Regions from separate parts of the Psychrobacillus sp. NPDC093200 genome, predicted to be linked through region 1. Evidence: predicted binding sites of a transcription regulator. Region 1 holds the regulator's gene; the other holds the start of a gene.
What was found. The regulator CtsR, encoded in region 1, represses protease genes until heat stress. The targets are predictions, from matches to a motif close to ATGGTCAATAAAGGTCAAACA.
Positions count from the first base shown of each region.

Region 1 (4,512 bases):
CTCCGTTGTCATAAGACGAGCATAGGATAAGGTTCCTAACGAACGATAAAGACGATCCTCTAGTGTATTGGGAGAATGCTTTAATAGTGCATCTCGTGCTTCTCTTTCTTTTTGAATAATTTGTTCCGTAATGCTTTGAAGATCAGCAAGTATATCCTCCTCAGTCTTACCAAGTGTCGTTTGATTTGATACCTGATAAACATTGCCGAGCGCTTCACTACCCTCTCCATATATCCCTCTTACTACCATTCCAAGTCGAGAAATAATGGTTACTATTCGATTCATTTGTTTTGTTTTCGTTAATGCAGGTAAATGCATCATAACTGATGCCCTAAGTCCAGTGCCCGTATTAGTAGGGCAACTTGTTAAATATCCAAACTGTTCATCGAATGCGTAAGGTAATTCTTTTTCCAATAAGCTATCTATATTATCTGCCCGTTTATAAGCCTCTTCAATTTGGAGGCCTGGAAAAAGGCACTGAATCCTAATATGGTCCTCTTCATTTACCATGAGACTAACAGATTCATCCTCCGATAAAAGGACGGAGCCTGTATTCGGAGAATTTGCCAATTTGGGACTGATCAAATGCTTTTCTACTAACACTTGGCGTCCGAGCTCAGATACATCTTTTATCTGAATGGAGGAAAATTTCATTTGCAATGCTTCATCAGCAGCATCCAACAAAGTGGCTGAAACAGATTGGTCAATTTTATGCGCTTCGTCCTCTGTAAATGCAAGAGGGAAGCGAAATCCATTCAGATTTCTAGCCAATCGGATCCTTGTGCTCATCACAATGTCAGAATGCTCTCCTTCCCCTTCCATCCAACTAGATCTGGAATTATCTAAAAAGTTATCAACCGACATAGTGGTCGCCACCTCCTTCGACAAGCTGTTTTTCTAGTTCTTTTACTTCATCTCTCAGCTTAGCGGCATCCTCAAATTGTTCATGCTCGACAGCATCCTTCATTTGTGTACGTATTGCTTCAATTCTTTTCTTTAAAGCTATTTTTTCACCAAGTACCCCTGGTGCTTTTCCAATATGTGTCGTATTGCCATTATGCAGACGTTTTAAAACTTGGGGTAAATGAGGACGAAAGCTTTCATAACAAGAAGCGCATCCAAACTTACCTTCCTCTAAGAACCTCTCAATAGACCAGCCACATTCATTACATTCAAGTGTTTTCTGTTGTTTTTGTTGAACCATCTGCTGATCCGCGTGGTTAAACCAATTAGATAGAAGCTGATGGAGAGATAATGGGTCTTGTTTATATTCAACATAAAACGGGTGTAGGCTATTTGCACAAACCTCACAATAATGTCGTTCAAAGTGTTCTCCGTTATGCACCTGTGTAACCGTCACTTTGGCCGGTCTTTGCTTACAATTTTCACAAATCACTTTTCAACACCCCGTTCATTTTTCACTTTTTTCATATTTTAACGTTAATAGCATCGCACAAAGTATTCGTGCTCTTAGATCGTCTCTTGCAGGCAGTGGGATGGCTAAAGTCGTTCTGGCTAAGGCTGCTAAAATAATTTTTGCTTCTCGCTTAGTTATCACTTCTTCATCCAATAATCTAAATACAATATCTTCTGTCGCGGACTCAGACGCCCCGGCTTCCAGACTTTGTATTATATGCTCAATCAATTCAGCTTTTGTATGGGCCCGAACGCGGAGGATTCGAATATACCCACCACCACCTCGCTTACTTTCCACCAAATAACCACGGTCCTGTGTAAATCGAGTGTTTATAACATAATTTATTTGCGAGGGGACACAGTGAAATTTTTCAGCGATTTCACTTCTCTTTATTTCAATCTGCCCTCTACTTTCTTCTTCGATAATTGACTTCAAATAACCTTCAATAATGTCAGATATATTTCTCATCTTCTCTCACCTCTTCTCATTAAAACTGACTTTGACTATATTTGACTATATTATATAGCGAAATTTTTGTATGTGCAATTGATATGCCTAACATAAAAACAACAAAAAAACTACCAACATTTATTGTCAGTAGTTTTAGGTTGTATCAAAATGGAAACTTATATTCTTATATTTGTGAATTGTATTTGAGTTGTGTAATAAAAAAATTAGGCTCTACTTCAATGTCCTTTATTTTGGAAAAGTTGTGTCTTTCGTACAAAGTAAGCGCCGGTTTATTTTTTGCACCAGTAGTTACTATAACACTTACACTATCAGGAGCGAGGTCCAATACGTATTTTAACAGCTCAGTAGCTATTCCCTTCCTGAAATGATTAGGGTGGACAATTAGCCTACAGATATCCATTTCATCTCCATTAATTTCATATGAAATAAAACCAAGCAGTTGTTCCTTTTCATACTTTCCTATATAAATTTCTTTAGAAGCTTTAATATCCTCTGTAGTTTCCTTAAGCTGCGGAATGCCATCAAAACCGATAATCTCCGCTTCCTTTCGATAAGCCGGAAGCTGTACTTCAAGCATTTCTTCTGCTACAGATTGATTGTGATGATCAAGTAATAAAATCATTGAGTACCTCTTTAAACTTTTCTTTTTTTATTGTTTTTTTGGGCTTTAGATAATTGCTTCCATTTATCTCGCTCTGTTTTTTGTGCAGCCAAGTCGTTTTTACGTTCCATATGGGCTAGTTCACGTAATAATTTTACATAGCTCCTATAACGATCCTCTTTTAGCACACCAGAACGAATAGCCTCCTGAATCGTACAGCCAGGCTCTTTTTTATGCTGACAGTCTCTAAATCGACACTGCATTGCAAGCTCTTCTATATCTTGGAAGCTGTTGCTAATCCCCTCGCTTGAATCCCATAGCTGAAATTCTCTCATCCCTGGTGTATCTATCAATAGCCCTCCTCCAGGTAACAAAGAAAGCTCTCTATGAGTTGTTGTGTGACGCCCCTTACTATCATCCTCTCGAATGTCACTAACCGCCATCACTTCTTCTCCTGATAGAGCATTTATCAAGGAGGATTTACCTACACCTGAAGAGCCAAGTAATGCACCTGTCTTCCCTTCGCCAAGAAGAGCGGCCAAGTCTTCTATTCCTTCTCCTGTAACACTAGAAACAGCAAAGATTTCGACGCCAAATGCAATAGATTCGACTTCATTGATATAATAATCCAATTGCTCACAAGCATCTTTTTTCGTTAGAACAACTACTGGTGTCGCCCCCGAATCCCAAGCTGCGAGTAAGTAACGCTCTAACCTTCTAACATTGAAGTCTTGGTTGAGTGACATCACTAAAAACACATAATCTACATTCACTGCAACCAATTGAATTTCCATAGTTGTACCAGCCACTTTTCTTGAGAATTGCGATTGTCTCGGTAAAACCTGTTGAATAATCCCTTTCTCTTCTCCTGGCATTTGCTCTAAAACAACCCAATCTCCTACTGCCGGAAAAGCTTCTCGATTGTTGTCAAATTTAAACTTACCTGAAAGGGAGCATAGCCACTCTCCATCATTTGTGACTACTCGATATAAATGTTTATGCTCGAGTAAAACTCGGCCTACTAATCCTTTGCTCGTCATCTTTTCTTCCCATTTACTATTCCATCCATACTTTTCGATTAAATTCAATTTAAATTTCCTCCTAATTTTCCCTAAAAATATTTTAATCGCCATTTTTTATTCGGCGAAATACTGGGCAACAAAAAAACCATGATTGCACGAATCAGCAATCATGGTTTCCCGATCATTAGTAAAGAAATTTCAAAAAGTATGGAGAAATAAGCTCGATTGTCTGTTTACAATCAAACCAATACCTATTCAGCCTACATTTAGAAAATTACAGAGTGGGACATCATGAACTTACTGATTCGTTTTGTGTTATATACAATAGCCATAATGCCTCACTCCTTTCCTTAAGTTAAATTCAGAATACTACAAGTTTTTGAAATATGCAATAGGCAATTACGCCGTTACATCACGTTTTGTAAATGACCAGTAGCTTGTTACTAGGAATATTAACAGATACACGACAATTATTATAATAGAAAAACTTAAGGTCATGCTTTCTATTAGCGGTGTATTTGTTCCGATAAATTGACTTAAATTTGTATTGGCAAATATAATGTATTTCGGAAATTCAAAGTCCAGCATTGCAAGAATTTGAGTTACTTGTACTCCTGCAAACATTAGGAAAATAGATATTCCAATTGCTAATGAGCTAGAGCGGAACACTGAGCCAATCATAAAAGCTAAGGATCCAATTACAAATACATTTACTAAAGACAGAGCAGTTAAAAGCAATAATCTGCCCCAGTACGAAACCTCCACTACCTTGCCATCGACTAGCTCTAACTGCGTACCTGGAATATTATCAAAGAAAATGTATCCAAAGATTATTCCCGAAACAAGAAGAACTATCGACATCATAATTGCAAACAGACCAACTGTGATTAGTTTAGACGTTAGAATTTTCCATCGCTTCATTGGTCTCGTTAGTAACATTTTAATTGTTCCTTGGGAAAATTCAGAAGCTACTATTCCACCAGCCACTACTACCGTAAATA
Region 1 is NZ_JBNNVC010000005.1:62,198-66,709, forward strand. It holds gene ACQKNZ_RS17115 (protein arginine kinase) at 1-864, opposite strand, end outside; gene ACQKNZ_RS17120 (UvrB/UvrC motif-containing protein) at 854-1,396, opposite strand; gene ACQKNZ_RS17125 (CtsR family transcriptional regulator) at 1,412-1,885, opposite strand; gene ACQKNZ_RS17130 (GNAT family N-acetyltransferase) at 2,052-2,510, opposite strand; gene rsgA (ribosome small subunit-dependent GTPase A) at 2,522-3,529, opposite strand; gene ACQKNZ_RS17140 (ABC transporter permease) at 3,911-4,512, opposite strand, start outside.

Region 2 (4,512 bases), on a different contig from region 1:
GAGAACTGCCTCGTCGATAAAGCCTTGATTCAAATAAGGCATAGTATATTGATCAATTATACGGTCTACTTTTTCGTACGATATCGCTTCCTCTAAATCGCGATCTACTGTTATTTCAACTGTCGGCCCTCCTTGATTGATAGGATTTGCCTCAATCAAAATAACAATTCCATTTTTCTTTCTAACACTTCCTATTTTATTTTCACGTATGACCTCCATGTTGAATTGTTCTGCTGACTGATCACCTATATTATCGATAATCATGACAACCATTTGAGCAGTGGTTCCTTGTTTCAATCTGCTTCCTAATCGCTCTATTTCTAGATTAGTTTCATCAGCTAGATAACCTTCTAAATCTACTAAATAGGAATCTCTCGGAACATTAGGAATGTTAGATGCGGCTCCTGTCGTTACCGGTAATAATAGAGAAACAAATATTATACTAACTAGCAGGTGTATGGATTTTTTCATTAGCAACTCTCTCACCCCCTCCCTTTTATCTTTTCTAAGTTTCTATTATTACTTTATTCCGAATATGCGAATCTAATTCATTAATTATAAAAACTATCTTTAGAAGTTTCCCCGAAAGCTTTCTTCCCGTTTTGTGGGTTTAATATAGGAAAAGAGTGGTAATGATGAATAGACTGCAATAAAAAAGGAGGTAAAAACATGGAACAATTACATAAAGAGGATTTAACTCCAAAGGAAGCGGTGGATGCACTCGAACAAATTCAAGGAAAATTTCCTGGAGCAAGAAGAGCCCATGCAAAGGGAGATATGTATGAAGCGGTATTTCATCCGAATGGCAATGCGGTACCTTACACTGTAGCGCCTCACCTTCATAGAGAAGCTGTCTCCGCAACCATCCGTTTTTCCAATAGCCCGCCTAACCCTGCTTCGATAGATTATCTTACCCCGGCAAAAGGACTGGCTGTTCAATTTCAGCTAGCAGATGGCAGTATCACCAATTTAGTGAGTGCTACTGTGCCTATGTTTGTCACTAGCAGCCCTAGAGAATTTATAGATATGATTGAAATATTCACTGATGAAAAAACAGGAATCAAAACTATTGATAGAGGTCTTGCCATGGTAGAGCTGCTCTCTAAAAAATATCCACATAGCAAAAACGTAATACAAATCATTAAAGAGCAGGCAAAACAGCCGCCAATAAGTTACGCAGAGCTCCATTATTATCCTATACATGCCTTCTATTTCGTCAATAAAGACGGTGTTCGTCAGGCGATTAAATATGAATGGGTTCCTGTTAAAGAAACAAAGGACCCTGCTTTGACAAGTAAATCTCTTTCAGCTAATTATTTGACCGAGGAACTAGATAACAGATTAAACCAGGCGCCAGTCGAGTTTGATCTCTTTATCCGCTTAGCGGAGGATGGAGATAATCCAAACGATGCTACAGATATGTGGCCAGAGGAAAGAAGAAAAGTGAATATTGGTCGTTTGGAAATCAAAAATAAAATACATCCTAAGGAAGACATTGTTTTTGATCCAACGATTGTACCGGAGGGCATAGAGCTAACAGATGATCCTATACTACACTTTCGTAGTGGCGCATATGCTGAATCATATGAAAGGAGAAGTAAAAATGAGTAAGGAAAATGCAGGGCACTAAAGCTCGACAAAGCATATACTTTCATATCTTGTAAATAAAAAAACACTCGAAGAATTCGAGTGTTTCTAAATGTTATGGACGCCCCTGGAGGGAATCGAACCCCCATCTCAAGAACCGGAATCTTACGTCATATCCATTAAACTACAGGGGCAAGCGACCTTTCTATTATACAAATGGAATAGGAATAATTCAAGTCAACATTTCTAAGCTTAATATTTGACCTTCCTTGACCATTCCATGTATGATAAAGTTACAACTGAGGTAGAATTTCTCAGTACACAAATAAAAATAAAAAATATAACCACCTTTGAAGGAGGCAATCCAGGATGAATTTAATTCCTACAGTTATTGAACAAACAAATCGCGGTGAGCGTGCCTATGACATCTATTCAAGATTGTTAAAAGACCGCATCATCATGCTTGGTAGTGCGATTGATGACAACGTGTCAAACTCTATTGTTGCTCAGCTTTTATTCCTAGAAGCGGAAGATCCAGAAAAGGATATCTCCATCTACATCAATAGCCCAGGCGGAAGTATCACTGCTGGTATGGCTATCTACGATACAATGCAATTCATCAAACCAGACGTACAAACTATTTGTATCGGTATGGCAGCATCAATGGGTGCTTTCTTACTTACTGCTGGAACAAAAGGCAAGCGCTATGCACTTCCAAACGCAGAGGTAATGATTCACCAACCACTTGGTGGAGCTCAAGGGCAAGCAACAGAAATCGAGATTGCTGCTAAACGCATCTTGTTCTTACGCGATAAATTAAACCATATTATGTCTGAGCGCACTGGTCAGCCACTTGAAGTAGTTTCAAGAGACACAGACCGCGATAACTTCATGACAGCAGAACGTGCAAAAGAATATGGTCTAATCGATCATATCATCGCACGCAGCGAAATGAAAAAAGACTAATAATGCCATGAAATCCAAGCGAGCTCCTGTTCGCTTGGATTTTTTTGTAACTTAGTAATGAAAGGTTGTGTAACTATTCTATATCAAATAACTTCTTTATTAATCATTCTATTTTTAGTCATCTATACCTTCAGCCTACAAAGAAAAATTAGAAAATTAGAAGAACAGCAGGACCTTCATTTTACCGGTGACGAGGATTTAGAAAAACAAATTCTAGAGATGAATAATAACGGCAGTAGCCTAGTGGAAATGGTCAAATTCGTTCGAAATGAAACAAATTTAGGGCTAGTTCCTGCAAAAAAATACGTAGATAAGATCATTAACAACGATTTTTCTTCCTAGTATGAGCGTGTTCGTTTCTTCGAACACGTTTTTTTTATAGATAAAGCAATCTATTTTTTCAACTCCCGACTATTGCCTAAAAATTTTAAATGAAATTATAATCACTTCATAAAAGAGTTTACTTTATATTCTCTTAAAATTGAATAGTGAAGCATGACGGAAATTAGATATCTTATTTTTCCCCATACGACTTTCTCTTTCCTACACAACCTATGATTGTAGCGGCAGGCGGCGACTCTAGTGGGATCAGTGAGGCAGATAAGACATCACAACCGCGCGCGTAAGCGACGGGTGATGGCTTATCGCACCCCCCTTGGAAAGCGACCGCCTATAGCGGAAATCTACCAAAAATTAATATTAAAAAAGCTGCCATACAATCCATACTGGATCATACAACAGCCTTACGATTAATTATTCTGCTTTAGAAATGAATTTAGCTAGTGATTCTACTGCTTCTGCTTCGTCAGAGCCCTCAGCACTTAAAGTGATGGTAGCACCCTTGCTTATCGCTAAGCTCATGATACCCATGATACTTTTAGCGTTTACTTTTTTATCGTCTTTTTCTAAAAACACATCTGCAATATAACGATTAGCTTCTTGTACAAATAATGCTGCTTGTCTTGCTTGAAGTCCTGATTGTAATTTTACCTCGACCTGTTGTTCCGCCATAATCCTTAGCCCCATTTCTTTAAATTGATTCGCCTCTTCTTAATGCATCTGCTATTTCATCCAATTTGCGCAAACGATGGTTGACACCAGATTTACTTACGTTTCCAGTGGACACCATGTCTCCTAGTTCCTTTAGTGTAACATCCTGATACTCCACTCGCAGACGAGCTATTTCTCGTAGCTTCTCTGGCAATTGGTCTAAGCCGATTGCGTTATCGATAAAGCGGATGTTCTCCACTTGTCGGATGGCTGCGCTGATGGTTTTGTTTAAATTGGCAGTTTCACAATTGACTAAACGATTGACACTGTTGCGCATATCTCGGATGATTCGCACATCCTCAAATTTCAAGAGGGCACGATGAGCTCCAGCAATGCTTAAAAAGTCAGATATTTTTTCTGCTTCCTTTAAATATGCCACAAAACCTTTTTTACGTTCAATTGTTTTTGCATTTAATTCATAATAATTCATTAAATCGACTAATGCGTCGCTATGTGTTTTATATAATGAGTATACTTCTAAGTGGTAAGATGAAGTTTCGGGATTGTTTACAGAGCCACCTGCTAAAAAAGCACCTCGTAAGTATGCTCGTTTACAGCAATTCTTTTTGACAAGCTCTGGGGAGATGGAGTATTCGAATTGAAAACCTTCCTTCAAAATCATTAAATCCTCTAGTAAGCTTTTTGCCCCTTCTCTGACACGACAAATATACACATTATTCTTTTTTAATCTCATTTTTTTGCGGACGAGCAATTCCACATCTAACTTATACATTGATTTGATAAGAGTATACAGTCTTCTGGCAATTGCCGCATTCTCTGTTTGAACATCCAGGCTTAGCATTTTATTGCTAAATGACAGAGATCCGTTCATTCGGATGAGCGCAGATAGCTCTGCTTTTGAACAGCAGGGCTTTGATTCCTCCTGCGTCATTTCTTTTTTAGTTTCAG
Region 2 is NZ_JBNNVC010000003.1:169,661-174,172, forward strand. It holds gene ACQKNZ_RS14335 (TPM domain-containing protein) at 1-471, opposite strand, end outside; gene ACQKNZ_RS14340 (catalase family peroxidase) at 670-1,611, shown strand; tRNA gene ACQKNZ_RS14345 (tRNA-Arg) at 1,710-1,781, opposite strand; gene clpP (ATP-dependent Clp endopeptidase proteolytic subunit ClpP) at 1,957-2,553, shown strand; gene ACQKNZ_RS14355 (hypothetical protein) at 2,611-2,895, shown strand; gene ACQKNZ_RS14360 (HPr family phosphocarrier protein) at 3,307-3,564, opposite strand; gene whiA (DNA-binding protein WhiA) at 3,584-4,512, opposite strand, start outside.
Region 2: clpP (ATP-dependent Clp endopeptidase proteolytic subunit ClpP) is a predicted target of CtsR. The motif match lies at 1,844-1,864, and genes of this name have one in related genera.